Regions from separate parts of the Arthrobacter sp. FB24 genome, predicted to be linked through region 3. Evidence: riboswitches for the same ligand, from Rfam matches in the RefSeq annotation. Region 3 holds a riboswitch; each other region holds the start of a gene.

The links. A riboswitch is a leader RNA that binds a small molecule or an ion and turns the genes downstream of it on or off. The one in region 3 is predicted to bind thiamine pyrophosphate.
Region 1: linked by a shared signal. The riboswitch ahead of thiC (phosphomethylpyrimidine synthase ThiC) and the one ahead of ARTH_RS14130 (FAD-dependent oxidoreductase) in region 3 are both predicted to bind thiamine pyrophosphate.
Region 2: linked by a shared signal. The riboswitch ahead of ARTH_RS12105 (bifunctional hydroxymethylpyrimidine kinase/phosphomethylpyrimidine kinase) and the one ahead of ARTH_RS14130 (FAD-dependent oxidoreductase) in region 3 are both predicted to bind thiamine pyrophosphate.
Region 4: linked by a shared signal. The riboswitch ahead of ARTH_RS19580 (ECF transporter S component) and the one ahead of ARTH_RS14130 (FAD-dependent oxidoreductase) in region 3 are both predicted to bind thiamine pyrophosphate.

What each region holds. Positions count from the first base shown of each region.
Region 1 covers NC_008541.1:2,779,022-2,784,277, reverse strand. Annotated here, with positions in the region: gene ffh (signal recognition particle protein) at 1-421, shown strand, start outside; gene ARTH_RS12615 (hypothetical protein) at 518-1,252, shown strand; gene thiC (phosphomethylpyrimidine synthase ThiC) at 1,221-3,101, opposite strand; TPP riboswitch at 3,096-3,203, opposite strand; gene ARTH_RS12605 (amidohydrolase family protein) at 3,289-4,371, shown strand; gene ARTH_RS12600 (VOC family protein) at 4,455-5,256, shown strand, end outside.
Region 2 covers NC_008541.1:2,678,959-2,684,214, reverse strand. Annotated here, with positions in the region: gene ARTH_RS12110 (Rne/Rng family ribonuclease) at 1-3,127, shown strand, start outside; TPP riboswitch at 3,245-3,342, shown strand; gene ARTH_RS12105 (bifunctional hydroxymethylpyrimidine kinase/phosphomethylpyrimidine kinase) at 3,325-4,920, shown strand; gene rplU (50S ribosomal protein L21) at 5,244-5,256, shown strand, end outside.
Region 3 covers NC_008541.1:3,130,338-3,135,593, reverse strand. Annotated here, with positions in the region: gene ARTH_RS14145 (RNB domain-containing ribonuclease) at 1-1,188, opposite strand, end outside; gene ARTH_RS14140 (ferritin-like domain-containing protein) at 1,230-1,904, shown strand; gene thiE (thiamine phosphate synthase) at 1,905-2,618, opposite strand; TPP riboswitch at 2,645-2,764, shown strand; gene ARTH_RS14130 (FAD-dependent oxidoreductase) at 2,751-4,103, shown strand; gene thiS (sulfur carrier protein ThiS) at 4,100-4,336, shown strand; gene ARTH_RS14120 (thiazole synthase) at 4,342-5,163, shown strand; gene ARTH_RS14115 (4a-hydroxytetrahydrobiopterin dehydratase) at 5,187-5,256, shown strand, end outside.
Region 4 covers NC_008541.1:4,348,955-4,354,210, forward strand. Annotated here, with positions in the region: gene ARTH_RS19575 (ABC transporter ATP-binding protein) at 1-1,019, opposite strand, end outside; gene ARTH_RS19580 (ECF transporter S component) at 1,036-1,668, opposite strand; TPP riboswitch at 1,742-1,885, opposite strand; gene ARTH_RS19585 (DUF4235 domain-containing protein) at 2,036-2,299, shown strand; gene mnhG (monovalent cation/H(+) antiporter subunit G) at 2,317-2,736, opposite strand; gene ARTH_RS19595 (monovalent cation/H+ antiporter complex subunit F) at 2,726-3,004, opposite strand; gene ARTH_RS19600 (Na+/H+ antiporter subunit E) at 3,001-3,546, opposite strand; gene ARTH_RS19605 (Na+/H+ antiporter subunit D) at 3,543-5,162, opposite strand; gene ARTH_RS19610 (Na(+)/H(+) antiporter subunit C) at 5,159-5,256, opposite strand, start outside.

The DNA.
Region 1 (5,256 bases), 350 kb from region 3:
CATGACCCCTCATGAGCGCGTTGCCCCCAAGATCATCAACGGCTCGCGCCGGGCACGCATCGCCAAGGGTTCGGGCATGCACGTGTCGGATGTCAACGGGCTGCTGGAGCGGTTTGCCCAGGCACAGAAGATGATGAAGAAGATGGCAGCCGGCGGCGGAATGCCGGGCATGCCTGGGATGCCGGGCATGGGCGGCGGCGGAGGAGCCCGCAAGGGCGCCAAGAACGCACCAAAGAAGAAGGCCAAGTCCGGAAACCCGGCCAAGGCAGCGCAGGAACTCCGCGACGCCGAGGCCCGGCGCGCCAGCGCCGGCAAGGCGCTTCCGACCGGAGCGGCTTTCGGTCAGCAGGGAGCGGACTTCGATCCGTCACAGCTCAACCTGCCCAAGGGCTTCGACAAGTTCCTCGGCGGGAGCAAGTAGTTACTGGCGGCGCGGTTTTACGAACGGTCAACGTGGCTGCCGGCAGGTTCGATGTCGACCGGCCGAATTGTCCGGCCATTGCCATAGGGTTGGGGCATGTTTAAGCAGCGCGTAGTGTTCGTCCATGGTTCGGGAGCCTTCGGGTCTGCCGCGTGGCCCAAGCAGCACGGCATGGCCCTGGCCTACGACGCACTGTTCCTGCGCCGGCACGGTTTCGACGCGTCTGCGGAGCCCGTCGAATCGGACTTCCAGGCGGACGCCGGGATTGTGCTGGGGGCCTTGGCGGACGATGGCCGGGGCGCTGCCGGCGGGCACGTCGTGGCCCATGCCCAGGGCGCCATTGCGGCCATGATGGCGGCCGTGGAACGCCCGGACCTGGTGCATTCCCTCACTCTCGTGGAGCCCGCGTGCCTGTCACTGACCGCCGAACTGCCGGCCACTGCTGCGCACCGCGCCTTGATGCAGCCGCTTTTTGACGTGCGGCACCAGCTCGGCGACGACGACTTCCAGCGGGAGTTCGTCCGTCGGGCATTTTCCGTGCACAGTGATGGGCCGGCCACGCCGGAAGCACTCAACGCCGCCCGCCGGCTGCGGCTGCAGGCGCCTCCGTGGGAGGCGCCACTGCAGATCGTGCCGGGAGTCCCCACGCTCGTGCTCACCGGCGGCTGGGAGCCGCTCTACGAAGAGATAGCCGGTTACCTGCGTGAAACCGGTGCCCAGCACCGCGTTGCCGCGGGCGGACACCGGCCTCAGGATTCGGTGGAGGGAGACCGCGTTATCCGGTCGTTCATCGCGGAAGTCAGCAGGCGTCAGCACTCACGGGCGTCGTAGCGTCGCCCGTCGCTGCACCGTGCCGGCCCGGTCGTTCCGGGTCTGGAAGCTGCAGCTCGGGTAGGTAGACCTTGCCGCCGGCTGCGAGGAATTCGTTGCTCTTTTCACGCATGCCTGCCGCCATCTCGGCGAGTGCCGACTGTGCCTCGGCGGAACCGTACTCGTCCCTGATGTCCTGGCTGATGCGCATTGAGCAGAACTTGGGCCCGCACATGGAGCAGAAGTGCGCGGTCTTGGCTGGCTCCGCGGGCAGCGTCTCGTCATGGAAGGATTCGGCGGTGACCGGGTCCAGCGAGAGGGCGAACTGGTCCCGCCAGCGGAATTCGAACCGGGCCTTGGACAGGGCGTCGTCGCGTTGGTGCGCGCCGGGGTGGCCCTTGGCGAGGTCGGCGGCGTGGGCGGCGATCTTGTAGGTGATGACGCCTGTCTTGACATCGTCCTTGTTTGGCAGCCCCAGGTGTTCCTTGGGCGTGACGTAGCAGAGCATGGCCGTGCCGTAGCGGGCGATTTCCGTGGCGCCGATGGCGGAGGTGATGTGGTCGTAGCCCGGGGCTATGTCCGTGACCAGCGGCCCCAGCGTGTAGAACGGTGCTCCCTTGCAGAGTTCCTGCTGGCGTTCCACGTTTTCACGGACCAGGTGGAACGGCACGTGGCCGGGTCCTTCCACCATCACCTGCACGTCGAACTCCCAGGCGCGCTGCGTCAGTTCGGCCAGGGTATCCAGCTCGGCGAACTGGGCGGCGTCGTTCGCGTCCGCCGTCGCACCGGGCCGCAGCCCGTCGCCCAGCGAAAACGCGACGTCGTACTTGGCGAAAATTTCGCACAGCTCGTCGAAGTGCGTGTACAGGAAGTTCTCCTGGTGGTGGGCAAGGCACCAGCCGGCCATGATGGAGCCGCCGCGGGAGACGATGCCGGTCACCCGGTTGGCGGTCAGGGGCACATACCGCAGCAGCACGCCGGCGTGGATGGTCATGTAGTCCACGCCCTGCTCGCACTGCTCGATCACGGTGTCGCGGAAAATTTCCCACGTCAGTTTGTTGGCCTCGCCGTTGACCTTTTCCAGTGCCTGGTAGATGGGAACGGTGCCGATCGGCACGGGGGAGTTGCGGATGATCCACTCACGGGTGGTGTGGATGTCATCGCCGGTGGACAGGTCCATCACGGTGTCGGCGCCCCACAGTGTGGCCCACTGCAGCTTGTCGACCTCCTCCGCGATGGAGCTCGTGACGGCCGAGTTGCCGATGTTGGCGTTGATCTTCACCAGGAAGGCCTTGCCGATGATCATCGGTTCGGACTCCGGGTGGTTGATGTTGTTGGGGATGATGGCGCGGCCGGCAGCCACTTCGCTGCGGACCAGCTCCACGTCGCAGTTTTCGCGGAGGGCAACGAACTGCATCTCCGGCGTCACGACACCCTGCCGGGCGTAGTGCATCTGCGTGACAGTCCTGCCTTCGACGGCGCGGCGGGGCACGGGCTGCGCGCCCTTCCACTCCGCGGATGCGGCGCCGCGGCGCACGGCCGACCGGCCGTCGTCGAGCAGGTTCCGTTCCCGGCCGCCATAAGGCTCGGTGTCGGCCCGCGACTCGATCCACCGGGTCCTGAACGGTTCCAGGCCCACCACGGGATCGCTGCCGGGCCCGGCAGTCCGGTACACGCGGAACGGCGGGTTGGCTGCCCCGCCCGGTGAGTCCTCAAGGGCGATTTCGGTCACCGGCACCCGGATCCCGGTGGCTTCATCGGTGATGAATGCCAGCGAGTGCGACTTCAGGGACTGCGCTTCGGCAGGTGCCGAATTGCCGGGGGCGGCCTCGTTTTGGGCAGGGATCAGCTGTGTTTCTTGTGTATTCACGGAATACTCACTTCCTTCGCCGGCATTACCCGGACAGGTTCAACGGTCGCAGGCCGCGTCAGCCCGATCTCAGCCCTTGCAAGGGCACCCGTGTGGTCGTAGACGAAGCTACCACAGGGCCGGGGCGGGTCCGTGTAACATGCAGGTCACAACTGGGGAGGGCAGTCGGCCGGTCTAGGCTGGAAGCATGCGTGGCGTCATCGAATTCAGCGGGACCGTGCTCACCGCCCCGGACCGGGAACGGCAGGGCCTCTGGGCCGTGGACGGCAGGCTGACATTCACACGGCCGGCCGCTCCGCCTGACCTGGTGTTGAGCGGCTGGGTGCTGCCGGGCCTGGTCGATGCGCATTGCCACATCGGGCTAGGACCAGCCGGTGACGTTCCGGATTCCGTCGCCGAAGAGCAGGCTGTCACGGACCGGAACGCGGGCACGCTGCTCGTCCGTGATGCCGGCGCCGTCCACGACACGCGCTGGCTCCAGCAGCGGCCGGAGCTGCCGCGCATCATCCGCGCCGGCCGCCACATCGCCAGGACGCGCCGCTACCTCCGGGGATTCGCCATCGAAGTGGAACCGGAAGGACTGGTCGAGGCCGTACGCAAGCAGGCGCTGGCGAGTGACGGCTGGGTCAAGCTCGTAGGGGACTGGATCGACCGGGACGCCGGCGACCTTGCGCCGTCGTTCCCGGCCGCAGTGGTGCGGGACGCTGTGCGCGCCGCCCACGACGAAGGCGCCAGGGTGACCGCCCACTGTTTCGCAGAGGACACCCTGGATGACATGCTCGACGCCGGCATCGACTGCATCGAACACGGAACCGGCCTGCTGCCGCGCCACATCCCCCGGTTCGTGGACCAGCGCGTTCCCATCGTTCCCACGCTCATCAACATCGCGACGTTTCCGGACATCGCGGCTCGTGCGAAAGCGAAGTTTCCGGTGTACGCGGCGCACATGCAGGCGCTCTGGGAACGGCGGAACGAGCGCATCCTCGAGGCCTTCGAAGCGGGCGTGGCGATCTACGCCGGGACTGATGCGGGCAGTGTCATCAGCCACGGCAGGATCGTGGACGAGATCCAGGCGCTCCACGCCGCCGGCCTGCCAGCGGCGTCAGCCCTGGACGCCGCGTCCTGGGCGGCGCGGGAGTGGCTGGGAGCGGACGGCATCGCGGAAGGTGCCAGCGCCGACGTCGTGCTGTGCGAACTGGACCCCAGGGTCAATCCGGCCACACTTCGGCACCTCAAGCACATCGTTCTTCGGGGCCGGCATCTCCGCTAGGAATAAATTGAACCTTCAAGTAATTTACTATATGTAAGCGTCGCCGGACATCGGCGGCCTAGCTTCCGGAGTTTGGAGTTGGCATGACCACAGAATCCAGCAGCAATGACCTGCTGCCCGCCGATCTCGCCATGGGCACGGTGATGCTCAAGGTGGGCGACACGAAGCTGATGACGGACTATTACCAGCGCGCGCTCGGGCTGGACGTCGTGGCTGAGCAGGACGGCGGCGTGTACCTTGGACGGCGCGGAGCGCCCCTGGTCCATCTGGCGCCGGCCCCCGGGCTTAACCTCCCGGCGAAGGGCGAGGCGGGGCTGTTCCACACGGCACTGCTGTTCAAGGACCGCCCGTCGCTCGCTGCCACGGTGGCCTCTGCTGCCCGGTATGAACCGAGGCTTTTCACGGGAAGCGCAGACCACCTCGTCAGCGAGGCCTTCTACTTCAACGACCCGGAGGGCAACGGCATCGAACTCTACTGGGACCGCCCCCGGACCGCCTGGTCGTGGGAAGGTGCCAACGTGGTGATGGACAGCCTTGCCCTGCCGCCGCAGCGGTTCCTGCAGGACTACCTGACTGAGGACGCGGTGAGCGGTCAGCGCGACGCTGCGGCCGGCGTCGGGCACATCCACCTGCAGGTCGGCGACGTCCAGTCGGCGCACGACTTCTACGTGGGCACTCTTGGCTTCGAAAAGACTGCCGGATGGCACGGGCAGGCCCTGTTCGTCTCGGCCGGCGGCTACCACCACCACATGGCCATGAACGTCTGGAACAGCAGGGGCGCGGGACCCCGCCGGGACACCCTTGGTTTGGGAGAAGTCCTGATCGAAGTGCCAAAAACGGACGACGTCGGCGCGCTCGCCGACCGTTTGCGGGTTGCCGGCGTCG
Region 2 (5,256 bases), 450 kb from region 3:
GGTGGAGCCCGCCGAACCGCTTCCGGTTTTTGCCGATGACTCCGCCGCCCCCGTGGACGCGGTGCAGGCCGACACTGCACCCGCAGGGGAGGCAGTAGGGACGGCAGAAGTCGTCGAAAAGCCCGTCCGTCGCCGGGCCTCGCGCGCCAAGGCCCCCGCGAAAGCCGCCGAAGCCCCCCAGGCCGCCGAGCCTGCCGTCACCCTGGGTACCGAGGCCCGGGATGTTGCGGCCGTTGCCGAGCCGGCAGCTGAAGAAGAAGTGGTTGCCGCAGCCCAGGAAACAGAAGTCCAGGAACCCGCCGCTCCCGTGGCTGCCACTGAGCAGCCCGCGGCAGCCGAAGCCGCCAGTCCCGTCGGCGCGCTCTTCCTCGAGCCCGGTTCGGTGACGTCCATGATTTTCCAGGCACCGGACCTGAGCACCGTGGTCCGTCCGGCAGCCGCGCCTGCCGTGGCAAAGGAAAACGACGAGGAAGACACGGAAGAGGACACCGAAGAGGTAGACGCAGGCGGCTCCCGTCGGCGCCGCAGCCGCGGACGCCGTGGCCGCAGCCGTGTGACCGACCGGGAAACTGCCGGTGAGGCCGAATCCGCCGAATCCGCCGAAGGCGCAGCGGGCGACGAGGACTCGGATGAGGAATCCACCCGGACCGCGGACGACGGCGTTACCTCCCGCCGTCGTCGTCGCCGCCGCCGCGGTGACCAGGACCTCGAACTGACGGGCGGGGGAGACGACGACCCGCCCAACACGGTGACCCGGGTCCGTGCACCCCGGGCCATCAGCGAGGCGCCGGTCAACAACCGCGTCACGTCCGTCAAGGGTTCCACCCGGCTTGAGGCCAAGAAGCAGCGCCGCCGCGAATCCCGCGACACCGGCAGGCGCCGTACTGTCATCACCGAGGCCGAGTTCCTGGCCCGCCGGGAGTCGGTGGACCGCCAGATGATCGTTCGCCAGCGCGACGACAGAATCCAGATCGGTGTCCTGGAGGACGGCGTCCTGGCTGAGCACTTCGTTTCCAAGACCCAGCAGGACTCCCTGATCGGCAACGTCTACCTGGGCAAGGTCCAGAACGTGCTGCCTTCCATGGAAGCCGCTTTCGTGGACATCGGACGCGGACGCAACGCAGTCCTCTACGCCGGTGAAGTCAACTGGGACGCCGTCAACCTCGAAGGCAAGCAGCGCCGGATCGAGAACGCGCTGAAATCCGGCGACTCCGTGCTGGTCCAGGTCACCAAGGATCCGGTCGGCCACAAGGGTGCACGCCTGACCAGCCAGATCTCGCTGCCCGGCCGGTACCTCGTGTACGTTCCCGGCGGATCCATGACCGGCATCTCCCGGAAGCTGCCCGACGTCGAGCGCAACCGCCTTAAGCGGATCCTCAAGGACCGCCTGCCGGAAGACGCCGGTGTGATCGTCCGCACCGCTGCCGAGGGCGCGTCCGAGGAAGAACTGACGCACGACATCAACCGCTTGCGTGCCCAATGGGAAGGCATTGAAAGCCAGGCCACGTCCACGAAGATCCTTGCTCCGGAGCTCCTCTACGGCGAACCGGATCTCACCATCAAGGTGGTCCGGGACGTCTTCAACGAGGACTTCTCCAAGCTGATCGTCTCCGGCGAGGAAGCCTGGGACACCATCGAGGCGTACGTGACGTACGTGGCACCGGACCTGGTGGGGCGGCTCGAAAAGTGGACCAAGGACACGGACATCTTCGCGGCCTGGCGCATCGACGAGCAGATCCACAAGGCCCTGGACCGCAAGGTCTTCCTGCCCTCCGGCGGCTCCCTCGTGATCGACCGCACCGAAGCCATGACCGTGGTGGACGTAAACACCGGTAAGTTCACCGGCAGCGGCGGCAACCTGGAGGAAACCGTCACCAAGAACAACCTGGAAGCGGCTGAAGAAGTGGTGCGCCAACTGCGGCTGCGCGACATCGGCGGCATCATCGTCATCGACTTCATCGACATGGTGCTCGAATCCAACCGCGACCTTGTGCTGCGCCGCATGGTGGAGTGCCTCGGACGCGACCGGACCAAGCACCAGGTTGCGGAAGTGACCTCGCTGGGCCTGGTGCAGATGACCCGCAAGCGCATGGGCACCGGGCTGCTGGAGGTCTTCGGCGAGCAGTGCGAGGCCTGCGCCGGCCGCGGCATCGTCACCCACGACGAGCCGGTGGAACACCGCCGGGCCAACACTGTTGCCGCCGAGCACCACGTGCAGCGGACGGAAGCCCAGCAGCCTCCCCGGACGGAGCGCAAGAGCCGCCGCCGCGGCAAGGGCGGCCAGCCGGCCTCCGAGGCTGTTCCGTTGACGCCGGCCCCGGTGCACCACGAGCCCACCGAAGCCGAACGCCACGCCAAGGCTGAAGCGACCCGCGTTGCCCTGGCCAACATCGCTGCGGCAGCACACGCCGCCCACCTGCATGACTCCGAGACGGGCCATGCAGCCCCGGCGGCCGCCGCACAGGCAAGTGCCGCACAGGCTGTCGGCCAGGCACTCGCCGCGCAGGCTCCTTCCGGGCAAGCCGGAGCGACGGCCGGGGAAGGGGCGGCCCAGCCGTCCACCACCCAGCCCGCCACGGCAAGGCCGGCCAAGGTGTCGGAATCTGAAGCAGCAGCCGCAGGACGGCCCGCGGCCGTTCTGACCTTCGGTGGCGAAAAGGTGGCACTGCCGTTTGTTGAGCATGCCGGCGAAGCACCCGCGTCCGGAGCCGCCCTGACTCTCGACCGGCTCGCTGAGGCTTTCGCGCACCTGGGTGAGCCTGCAGCTGCTGAGGCTCCGGCGTCACCGGCTGAGCAGCAGGCTCCGTCCGCCCAGGCGCCGGTCGAGGCACCCGCCCGTGTGCCGTCGGTCCAGGCCCCGGCAGCACCCGCTGCTGAAGCCGACTACACCGACCACACTGCGGTCCAGGGCCGGGCGCGCCGTCCCCGCCGTCACCGGAGTGCCAGCCGCGCCCAGGGCGCAGCCAACGAGACGTCCGTGGAACACCACGAAACTGCTCCTGTGGCCGCGTCAGGGCACACCCATGAGGCAAAGGCTCCCGAGCCGGCGAAGAAGGATGTGCCCGCCAAGGCACCGGCCAGCGAGCCGATCATCCTGGGTGTGGGAGTACCGGCCTCCGAGCTCTGATCCCACAGCACCACGGTCCCACACGCTGACATCGCGGGTGCGGTCCGGGACTGGCGTAGCAATACGCCGGTTTCGGGCCGTGCCCGTGAGTTCGTTGCGGTGGAACAGCTAGGCTAGGGGACTGACACGGGGTGCCGCGCACAGGGCCGGCTGAGATCCACACCCGTTGAACCTGTCCGGTTAGCACCGGCGAAGGGATGTCTCCTTTGGCCTCATCATTCCTGCCCACCCCTGCCTCCGAAGTCGCCCGCGAATCATCACCGGGCGGCACTGTCCTGCGCAGTACGCCCCGGGTCCTGGCCATCGCCGGCTCCGATCCGTCCGGCGGGGCGGGGATCCAGGCCGACCTCAAAAGCATTGCCGCAAACGGCGGATACGGCATGGCTGCCATCACCGCCCTGACGGCGCAGAACACCCGTGGCGTTCGTGCCGTGCACGTGCCCCCGGCGGATTTCCTGACGGCCCAGCTTGAAGCCATCAGCGACGACATCAGCATTGACGCCGTCAAGATCGGCATGCTGGGTGACTCTTCGGTGATCGCCGCTGTCCGCAGCTGGCTGGAGAAGGCCCGTCCCGCCGTCGTGGTTCTTGACCCCGTGATGGTCGCCACCAGCGGGGACAGGCTCCTGCAGGAGGCGGCCGAGGCGGCACTGCGCGAACTCCTGCCCCTCGCCGACCTCGTCACTCCCAACCTGGCGGAACTGGCGATGCTCCTCAACGAACCGCTCGCGGACGACTGGGAGGCGGCACTCGCCCAGGGGAAGCGCCTCGCCGCCCGGACCGGCGCCACTGTGCTCGTCAAGGGCGGACACCTCGACGGCGGGGAGTGCCCTGACGCGCTGGTCAACACGGCAGGGCTGCTCGCCCAGGACGTTGTGGTTGTACCCGGCGAGCGGATCGATACCATGAACAGCCACGGCACCGGCTGCTCCCTGTCCTCGGCAATGGCCACCGCGCAGGCGAGGCTGGGGGACTGGGAGGAATCCTTGCGGACAGTGAAGCCATGGTTGCAGGGGGCGCTCCGGGAAGCCGGCGCCTTGGACGTGGGAACAGGCAACGGCCCGGTGCACCATTTCCACCACCTGGCCCCCAAAGGAAGTGATGCGCCCCCCGAAGGCCGGTTCGCAGCGGTGCTCTGGCAAGATGCCGGGCCGGACCTGGACGCCGTCTACGAGCTCGACTTCATCCGCGGCCTGGCCGACGGCTCCCTCACCGAGCAGCACTTCGCCTATTACCTTGCCCAGGATGCCATCTACCTGAACGGCTATTCCCGGGTACTTTCGCGCGCCGCCGCCATTGCCCCGACCGAGGTGGAACAGCTGTTCTGGGCGCGGTCGGCACAGCAATGCCTTGAAGTCGAGTCCGAACTGCACCGGACATGGCTCAGCACACGGAACGTGGACACCGCACTCGGACCGGTTACGAAGTCCTACGTGGACCACTTGCTGGCCTCATCCGTTTCAGGCAGCTACGGGGTACTCGTCGCCGCTGTGCTCCCATGCTTCTGGCTGTATGCAGAGGTGGGTGCCACCCTGCACGGGCAGTTCCTTGCTGCCGGGTCGGCCCCGGACCACCCGTACGCCGAATGGCTCCGCACCTACGCGGACGAAGGGTTTGCCGCCGCCACCCGGCAGGCGGTGCGCATTGCCGACGACGCTGCCCGTGCCGCGTCTGACGCGGAGCGGCAAGCCATGCGGGTGGCCTTCCGGCAGTCGTGCCGGTACGAGGTGGAATTCTTCGACGCGCCGAGGCTTCACGCTGCACCGCAAAGCATTCCCGAGCCGGTACGATAGTGGGGCACGGTTCCGGAAGTCGTTGCGGCAACAGTCTGTTTTGAGCAGAGTGGCGCCTATCACGTACTACCACCGGAGTCAGCCTCATTTGCGGCCGAAGGCAAAATTAGCGTATTCTAGATCTTCGGTGCTTACGCCAACACTTGGGTTATAACCTCAGAACGGTCCGTTTGGAATTCCAGATGGCATTGTTCCTTGGATAACTCATGGGTTCCCCCGGGGAACCCACCGGCGTTGAGGCACAGCGTGAACCAGGCCAAACAATTGGACCCAGGTTCCGCACGCAAATCTAGTAATAAACGTCGAGAGAAGTGAGTTCCCCAGTGGTGTACGCGA
Region 3 (5,256 bases):
CGCCAGCTGGTCCGAGGCGCCCATGATTTCCGGCAGCGAGGGCAGTGCCTCGCGGGCCCAGTCGGGAACCGCGGTCCGGTTGCTCAGCGCCTCACAGATCACCAGGACGAAGCGGTCGATCAGGCGGCGCAGCGGTGCCGTGGTGTGTGCATAGGCGGCCCCGATGGCCGACTGGATGGCGTCCTCCGGCACTGTGCCGTCAAAGGGCGTGTAACCGGCGCCCCGGAACAGCATCCCGGCGGAGTGCAGGATGGCCAGCTGCCGGGGGTCGGTGGGGTCAAGGGAGCGCAGGTACTCGCCGTAGCTCGCCTCGCCGTCCCACGGCTTTCCGAGCGCGTTTGTCTGCCGCTTGAAATGAAGGAGCGACCGTTCGTCGGGGGCGGGCATGGTACGCAGGATCCCGACCTTGCCTTCGAGCATAAGGTCAGCCGCAGCCATGCCGGTCATGAGGGAGATCTGCGCATTCCAGTCCTCCACGGGGAGGGGCGGAGCCGCCACGATGCGGTAGCCGCCGTCGGGCAGCTGTTCGATTTCCTGTTCCGGCATGTTGAGGCTGGCGCCGCCGCGGAGCCGCTCAAGTTCCACGCGCTTGATCCCTACCTCCCTCAGGAGCAGGAGGACGGGGGCGGCACTGCCGGAATCCAGCTCGGCCTGGACTCCCTTATAGGTGAGCTTCGCCCGGCTCCGGATCCTGGCCCGGCGCACCAGCACCGACACCACTTGGGCCGCCGCATCCAGGTCGAACTCCCACACGAAGGCGGCGCACAACTGGCCGGCAAGCAGGCTGCCGGCCTGCTCGCTGATGACCTCCGGGTGCAGCGGAATCCGACCGTCCGGGGCGTAGAACGTCTGCCCCCGGCGGCGCGTCTCGGCGTCGAGCGCACCGCCCGGTGCCACAAAGGACGGCACGTCGGCGATGGCATAGAAAACCTTGTACCCGTCGCCTGACCGTTCGATGAAGAGGGCTTGGTCCAGGTCAGTGGAAGACGGGGGATCGATGGTCACAAAGCCCACATCGGTGAGGTCCAGGTCAGGCATCTTATGTTCCGCGATGGCCGCCAGCGCATCCCGCAGGACATCGTCAGGGAAGGGCCCGGGCAGCTCCAACTCCGTGCGCAGCGCGTTCAGCGCTTCGGCCAGCCGGTTGGTCTGTTCGTGGACATTTGGAGTCAGGTGATGATGTGACACGAAAGTCAGGTTAGCTCCATTTGCGCCATTAGTCTTGGACGATGAGCACATCCCCGGCTGACACCGCTCGCTACAACCGTTTCGTCGCAGACTTGTTCGGAATGATGGCCTACGGCGAGCTGTCAGCTTTCGAGAGGTTCTCCGCTGACGCGCGGTATTCGCCGACCCTTCACGACCGGGCCGTGCTCGGCAGGATTGCCGTGGTGGAGTTCCGGCACTACGAGCTGGTGAGCGCCCGGCTTGAGGCCATGGGGATCGACGCCGAGGATGCCATGCTGCCGTTCCAGGCGGCCGTGGACTATTTCCATTCACGGACGCGCCCGGCCGACTGGTACGAATCACTGATGAAGGCCTACGTGATCGATACGGTTTCTGCAGACTTCTACCGGGCTATCTCCCGCTATGTTGATGCCGGAACGCGGGACGTCATCGAACAGATCCAGGCCTCCGACGAGACAACGGAAGTTCTCCGCGAACGGCTGAGGAGCGCGCTCGCCGATGATCCGAGGCTCGCGTCGAGGCTTGCCCTATGGGGCAGGCGGCTGCTGGGCGAAGCACTGACCCAGGCGCAGCGCGTCAGCTACGAGCATGCGTTCCTGGGAAGCCTGATCGGCGGCGAGGACAGTGCCGCCGCGAAAGAGCTGGTCAGTGGGCTGATCGCCGGGCTGGCAGAGAAGCACTCCAAGCGGATGACGCAGCTCGGCCTGACCGGATAGTCAGGATGCGCCGGCGTCGAGTGCCGCCAGCAGCGACCTCGCGGCCGCGGCGGGGTCGTCGGCCTCGGTGATGGCGCGGACCACCACGATCCGCTCCGCTCCTGCAGCCGCCACCTGTTCTACGTTGCCCAGGTCGATGCCGCCGATGGCGAACCACGGCAGGCGCGGCCCGTCAACCGTTGGCCCCGCAGCGCCGCCAGTTGTTTTGGCGGTCGTTTTGCCGGCGGCTTCCGCCGCATAGCGGACCAGTTCGAGGCCGACGGCGGCACGGCCCGGCTTCGTGGGAGTGGCCCACACCGGCCCGACGCAGAAATAATCCAGGCCTCCCGCACCACGGGATGCGGCGATGGCGGCATCGATCTGCCCGTGGCTGTGCGTGGACAGGCCGATCACGGCTTCACCGCCGAGGAACTTCCGGGCGGACGCCAGGGGGAGGTCCTTCTGCCCTACATGAAGCACCGGGGCGCCGGAGAGCGAGGCGATGTCCGCGCGGTCGTTGACCGACCACAGCCGGCCATGGCGGCGGGCCGCGGTTTCCAGTACTTCGAGCAGCTCGAGCTCCTCGGCCGCTTCCAGGCCCTTGTCGCGGAGCTGGATGATGTCCACGCCGCCTGCGTAGGCGGCATCAACGAAGTCGGCAAAATCGCCGCGGTCCGTGCGGGCATCAGTGCAGAGGTACAGGCGGGCATCAGTAAGGAGAGCTTGCTCGGTCATGGCACAAGCCTAGTTCCCCTAAACTGGGGGAGTACCGCGGGAGCCCGCCGCAGCTGTCACAAAGCTGCAGGGCTGAGAGGGCGTCAGAGCCGACCGCTTGACCTGATCCGGTTAGTACCGGCGTAGGGAAGGATGACAATGACCCCGCAATCCCCGCCCACCCGCCCACCCGCGCGCAGTCGCGACGGGCACGGCGTGCACATCAGCGCAGACGTCGCCGTGATCGGCGGGGGAGTAATCGGCCACGGGATCGCCTGGGAAGCCCGGAAGTCGGGCAGGTCCGTGGTGATCATCGACGACGCACCGGGAACGGGCGCGAGCTGGGCCGCCGCAGGCATGCTGGCGCCGGTCAGCGAACTCCACTACCAGGAGGAAGACCTCCTGGAGCTCATGCTCCACTCCTCGGGACTGTGGCCGGCCTTCGCGGCCGGCCTGGAAACCGGGCGTGCCTCCCATGAACACGGCGGCGACGGCCCGGACACCGGCTACCTTACGACGGCGACCCTCGCCGTGGGTGCCGACGCCGCAGACCGCCGGGCGCTCGCCGACCTGCGCGCCGTCCAGCAGGCCAGCGGCCTAACGGTGGAACCGCTGACGGTCAGGGAAGCCCGGGCACGGGAGCCGCTGCTGAGCCCCGGGATATCCTGCGCCTTCGACATCCCGGCCGACCATCAGGTGGATCCCCGCAAACTCCTCGCCCGGATCGCGGAGCTCCTGCCAGGGGCCGCCGTGCGTGACCGGGCCGCCGGCCTGCTCTGGGACGACGGGCGCGTCAGCGGCGTCAGCCTGGCCGGGGGAGGCACCGTGCACGCTGGCGAAACAATCATTGCCAACGGACTGGAATCCGCGTCCCTGGGCGGAATGCCTCCCGGACTTCAGCTGCCGCTGCGCCCCGTGTACGGCGACATCCTGCGCCTGCGCGTCCCCGCCTACCTGCAGCCCCTGGTGACATCCACGGTCCGAGGAATGGTCCACGGAGTTCCCGTCTACATCGTGCCCCGGCAGGACGGCACCGTGGTTATTGGGGCCACGCAGCGTGAAGATTCGCTGTCAGGAGCGGGCATCGGCACCGCCGTTACGGCGCCTGCAGGGCCCGTAACACCCGCAGGGTCGGCCGTTTCCGCCGGCGGCGTCTACCAGCTGCTCCGCGATGCGCAGGTGCTGGTCCCCGCCGTCGCCGAATTGGAACTGCTCGAAGCCACGGCGAGGGCCCGTCCGGGAACGCCGGACAACGCGCCGCTGCTGGGCCGAGTAGCGGCCGCAGGAACCGGCATGGATATTGAGGGGCTGATCATTGCCACCGGCTTTTTCCGGCATGGCGTCCTGCTCACTCCTGCCGCGGCGTCCATCTGCAGGCAGTTGATGGACGGCGACGCCGATCCACGCTGGACCCCGTTCCGGCCCGACCGGTTTTCCGGCGTTTCGGCCGGACCGGCAACTCCCGCGCACACCGTCACAATTGACCCGAACAAGGAAACAGCATGAACATCACACTGAACGGCACGGCACACGCGGTGGCCGACGGCGCGTCCGTCACCACCCTCGTCAGCCAGGTCACCGGCAGGAACCTCGCGCCAAACGGGCAGGCTGCCGACGGCCAAAAGTTGGGCGTGGCGGTAGCGCGGAATTCCGAGGTGGTGCCGCGCAGCCAATGGTTCGTCACGGCACTGGCCGAGGGCGACGACGTCGAACTTGTTACCGCGGTACAGGGAGGTTGAGCATCATGGCAGGAACAACGGTTGCCGGCACGGCAGGGACCGGGCAGCAGGCTGCGGCGGACGCCTTCATCGTGGACGGCGTGCCGCTAGGATCACGGTTGATCATGGGTACCGGCGGTGCTCCCAGCCTCGATGGGCTGGGGGCCGCCCTGATCGCGTCCGGAACGGAACTGACCACCGTGGCCATGCGCCGCTACTCGCCGGCCGAAACAGGCTCGCTCTTCCAGCTCCTGGTGGACCACAACATCCGGGTCCTGCCCAACACCGCCGGTTGCTTCACCGCACGGGACGCCGTGATGACGGCGGAACTGGCGCGGGAGGCGCTGGAGACTGACTGGGTGAAGCTTGAAGTGATCGCCGACGAACACACCCTGCTGCCGGACGCCGTGGAGCTGGTGGACGCCACCGAGCAGCTGGTAAACCGCGGGTTCAAGGTGTTCGCCTACACGAATGACGACCCCGTGCTGGCGCTTCGGCTGGAGAACCTCGGGGCCACCGCCGTGATGCCCCTCGGGTCCCCGATCGGCACCGGCCTGGGCATCCTGAACCCGCACAACATTGAGCTCATCGTTTCCAGGGCATCCGTTCCCGTGGTGCTGGATGCCGGCATCGGCACGGCGTCCGACGCGGCGCTCGCCATGGAACTGGGGTGCGACGCGGTACTGCTGGCGACAGCAGTGACCCGGGCGCAGAACCCGGCGATGATGGGGGAGGCCTTCAAACACGCAGTCATCGCCGGTAGGCTGGCGAAGGCGGCAGGACGGATTCCGCGCCGCGAGCACGCCCTCGCCTCGTCGGCCATGGAAGGCCGGGCCGAGTTCCTGTAGGCGGACCATCCAAGGAGCCACTGATGACCGGCACGGAAGATATTCTTACCCAAACCCAGATTGACGCCGCACTCACGGAACTTTCCGACTGGC
Region 4 (5,256 bases), 1.2 Mb from region 3:
GCCTGGCCGGCACGGACCTGCGCCGTGATGCCGGACTGCACCGGTACCGGCTGGACAGCCTTGAACCGCCGCCGGCGGGGACGTTCGCGGGACACGGCAAGGTTCTCGGAGGCCAGCAGGAGGTTCCCGGCGCCCGGCTCTCCCGGGCCGCCCTGCGCTCCGGTGCCGGGTGCTCCGGTGGCACCGGTCCGCGCCCGGGTGGCGGGCACGTACCCGGGCACCCAGACGCCGGCGGCAACGAGCATGTCCCGCGCCTCTGCCAGGACCTGGTCCGGGGGGCCGTCCAGGAGCACCGCGGTGTCCGTGGCGGATCCCGGCTGCAGCACCACGATCCGGTCCACAAGGTCTTTCCATACGCCCACGCGGTGTTCCACCACCACCAGCGTTGCCCCGGTCTTGTCCAGGCACCGGCCCACGGCGTCACGGACTTCCAGGACGCCCGCGGGGTCCAGGTTGGCGGTGGGCTCGTCGAGGAGCAGCAGTCCTGGGCGCATGGCGAGGATGCCGGCCAGCGCGAGGCGCTGCTTCTGCCCGCCGGACAGGGCCGACGTCGGGTGGTCCAGCGGCAGGTGGGCCAGCCCGACGTCCTCGAGCGCCTCTCCGACACGCGTCCAGATGTCCGGGCGCGGGACGGCGAGGTTCTCGGCGCCGAAGGCGACGTCGTCCCCCACGCGGGAAAGGACCACCTGCGTCTCGGGGTCCTGCTGCATCAGGCCGGCTCGCCCGCGCCGGGCACGCGGCGGGGCGCCGTCGATCAGCAGGGTGCCGGTCTCGTCGGAGTCGTCGGCATCCGGCGTTCCGTCGTGGTGGGCTCCGGAGTCGCTGTCACCGAGCACCCCGGCGAGGGCATGCAGCAGCGTGGATTTGCCCGCGCCGGAGGGACCCAGCAGCAGCACGCGTTCGCCCGGCCGAATGTCCAGGTCCAGGCCGTGGACGGCGGGCCGGGACCGGCCGGCATGCCGCCAGCCCCAGCCGCGTGCCGTGACCGCTGCCGGGCGGACGGTGTCGGAAGACGTCATGAGCAGTGTGCGTTCATCAGGAGAAGACGGGCTCCGCCGCTGCCTTGCGGGAGGCGAAGGAGCTCAGCACGCCGGTCCGGGCCAGGCCGCGGGTGGCGATCCAGGACAGGCCGCCGGCGATGATCGCACCGGAGATGGCCGTGAAGATGATGTAAGCCAGCTTGTCGCCGGCGGCGTAGGCGATATTCCACCCCCACGGGGCGAACGAGTCGTTCAGGCCGCAGAAGAGGCCCGCAGCGGCACCGGCCAGTAGCGAAACGGGGAGGTTGAACTTCTTGTAAACGAACACCGCGAAGATGATCTCCGCACCGAGCCCCTGCACGAAGCCGGAGAACAGCACGGACGCGCCGTACTGCGAGCCCATGATCAGCTCACCGGTGGCGGCCACTGTTTCGCAGAACAGGGCGGCTCCGGGCTTGCGGATGATCAGCATGCCCAGGACGGCGGGAATCATCCAGCCGCCTGCGATGAGGCCGGTCAGCGGCGGGTAGACGGCGTTCATGGGCGGCGAAACGGCAGCGGCCCCCTGGGACCAGGCCCAGAAAATGACGCCGCCGGCTACTGCGATCAACGCGGCAACCACAATGTCCACCACACGCCAGTTGTACTTGCTGTTGCCAAGCGTCTGCTTGGCCGTCATTCCAGTCATTTTCTTCCTCCTGAGGTACAGGAGGGGAGAGTGCTACCCGGGCAGTCCGCGGCTTCCGCCGCCAGCTGCCGGACACTCTGAGAACTCGACTCCCTTGCGCCGGTACTAACCGGATCAGGTTCGAGGGTCTGCGGCTGTCCGCACTCTCAGCGCCCGCCTCCGGTTCCCTGGAAATGTTCCAGTGATGCCCGACGGCGACGCTCCCCTGTCGTATCAATTCGCCCTTGTGGGCGTGGATTAGTTTACACCCGCGGGCCCGCGAAATCCCGGGGAGGGTGTCACAATGCGCGGTGATGCGGCCGGGTTGATGCGGCTAGGCTAGGGGAAGCCCTGTTTCCGTCGTTTCCCACCTGTAAGGGGTACTGGAGTGAGTTTTTTCATCAAGCTGCTTGGAACCGGAGTGAGCCTGCTTGCCGGATTCGCCGGCACCAAGGCCGTTGACGTCGTCTGGGAAAAGATCACCGGCCGCAAGCCCCCGAAGGGCGACAAGGACGACGTCCCCACCACCCTGCGCAGCGCCCTGACCTTTGCGCTGATCTCGGCGGCTGTCAGCGCCATCATCCAGGTCCTGGCCAACCGGGGCACGCAGCGTGCCATCACCCGCTTCGCCAAGAGCCAGGACATCGTCTAGGCATTTGAGGGCCGCCGCTAGGCTGCGCCGTCGTCATCCTCGTCGGCGGCGCGCTTGGCGGCGGCCTTTTTGTCGGCTGCCTTCAGCACCACGGCCTCCAGTTCATCCGTGGTGAGCAGTTCCTTGTGCAGGTGCTTGGTGCGGTAGCCTGCCCTGCCCACCATGTGGGCAGACACCGGAACGGTGAGCACCTGGAAGATCCACGCCACGAAGAGCACGGGCCACACCCACCAGGTCCGCAGCTGCAGGCCCACCGAGGCCAGCAGCAGGAACAGCCCCAGCACCTGGGGCTTGGTGGCGGCGTGCATCCTGCTCATCAGGTCGGGGAAGCGCAACAGGCCGACCGCCGCACCGAGGGACATCAGGGCGCCCACCACCATAAAGACGGCCGACACTGCATCAATGATTGTGTCCACGGCAGATGGTTCAGGATTCATGGGGCTGCTCCCGCCGGTCGGCCACGAAGCGCGCCACGGTCACGGATCCGATGAACCCGATGATGGACAGCGCCACGAGCAGCATCAGGTTGTTCAGGTGCCGGTTGACGGCCATGTCTATGCAAAGCGTGGCACCGATGATGGCCAGCAGCACGTCAGAGGCCAGCACCCGGTCCAGCAGGGACGGGCCGATGGCGATCCGGACAATCGCCCCGGCTGCCGCCAGGGACAGGATCACGGCCGTCACGGCCAAGACAACGCCCATCATGCCCCTACCTCCTGTTTCAGTGCGGCCAGTTCCTCGCGGGTGCCCATGATCCTGATCAGTGCCGCCTCTGCGTCCCGGACCTCTTTGCGCAGGTTCACAATGTCCTCTCCGCTCCGCACGTTGAGTCCGTGGATGTAGAGCGTGGACGTGGAGCGGTCCACCTCAACCACCAGCGAACCCGGAATCAGCGAAATGACGTGGCCGGTGGCCGTCACCATCAGGTCCGAGTGGCTGCGCAGCTTGACCGCGACGACCGCGTTGGTCACCTTGGGCCCGCGGGCCAACGCCAGGTACAGCACCTGGAAGCTGGCGGCCACAACCTTGGCCAGGAACACCAGTGCGAACGGAACTGCCCGCACGATGCTGAAGCGGCCGCCCAGCTCCACCGGGGGCAGGTAGAAAAGCCGTGCCACCACTACCGCGATCAGCGCACCGAACAGCAGGTTACCGGGGCTGAAGTCCTGCCAGAGCGCTGCCCAGACGAACACCAGCCAGACGAGGAGGGGCAGTTCCTGCCGGATTGAGATCCGTCGGCGGTTCATTTGTTCCCCTCCTGCTGGACGGGTTCAGGCTGGGCGATCGGGGGCACGGGGGCGTTTTCGCCCAGCACGGCCTGGATGTAGGCGGACCGGTCCAGCATTTCCACGGCCGACTGGTCCGCCACCCGGAAGAGCGGCCCGGCAAAGACGGTGAGCGCCACACCGAAGGCCACGAGGCCCAGGGTTGATCCCACCATGGTCCGCGGCAGCAGCGTGACATTGCGCTTGCCTGCGCGGTCGCCCGTCTCGGAATCCTCAGGGGCCGCGAGCAGCACGGGGTCCGGGTTCTCGGCGTCCTCGGGTTTGCGCCAGAACGCGCGGTTCCACACACGGGCGACGGCCAGGAGCGTCAGCAGGCTGGTCACGACACCGCCGATCACCAGGGCGTAGGCCAGCGGGGTGCCAAGCTGCACACCGGCCTGCAGCAGCCCGAGCTTGCCCAGGAAACCCGAGAACGGCGGGATGCCGGCCAGGTTCATGGCGGGGATGAAGAACAGCAGGGCCAGGATCGGGGACAGTTTGGCCAGGCCGGCGACGCGGTCGATCGACGAGCTTCCGCCGCGGCGTTCGATCAGGCCCGTGACCAGGAAGAGGCTGGTCTGGATGGTGATGTGGTGGGCCACGTAGAACACCGCCGCGCCAAGTCCGGCCACCGAGGACATCGCCAGCCCGAACACCATGTAGCCGATGTGGCTGACGAGGGTGAACGAAAGAAGGCGCTTGATGTCGCTCTGGGCCAGCGCACCCAGGATTCCCACCACCATGGTCAGTAATGCCACCACCATCAGCGGAGTGTTCAGCGAGTCCCCCGGAAAGAGGAGCGTCTCGGTGCGCACCATGGCATAGACCCCCACCTTGGTCAGCAAGCCGGCGAACACCGCCGTGACGGGGGCTGGTGCCGTGGGGTACGAGTCAGGAAGCCAGAAGGACAACGGGAAGACAGCCGCCTTGATGCCGAAGGCCACCAGCAGCATCACGTGCAGCAGCATCCGCGTTCCGGAGTCCAGGTCCGCGAGCTTGACGGCAAGGTCCGCCATGTTGATGGTTCCGGTGGCGCCGTAGATCATGGCGATGGCGATCAGGAACAGGACGGAGGACACCACGGAGACCACCACGTAGGTCACGCCGGCACGGATGCGGGGGCCGGTTCCGCCGAGGGTCATCAGCACATAGCTCGCCGTCAGAAGGATCTCGAACCCCACGTAGAGGTTGAAGAGGTCGCCCGACAGGAACGCGTTGGACACGCCGGCCACCAGGATCAGGTAGGTGGGGTGGAAGATCGACAGCGGCGCGTCCTGGTCGCCGTCGGCCATGCCCTGGCCGGTGGCGTACACCAGCACCGCGAGGCTGACCGTGGAGGAGACCACCAGCATCAGGGACGAGAACTGGTCCACCACCATCACGATGCCCCACGGGGGCAGCCAGCCGCCGATGTTGACGGCCGCGGTTCCGCCGTCCCAGACGGACGCCAGCAGCACGCATTCCAGCAGGAGCGTCAGCGAGAGCAGCGTAATGCTGACGGCCCGCTGGGCCTTGGAGTGCCGGATCAGCACGAACGTCAGGGCGGCACCGAGGATGGGAAGTACGACGGCGAGCGGGGCAAAGCTTGCGATGTTCACTTCACGCCTCCTTCCGGGCCGGGGGTCACGTTTTGGGAGCCGGGCTGCTCTTCCGCAGCGGCGTCCTTGGCTTTGATCTTGCGGTCGCCGGCCT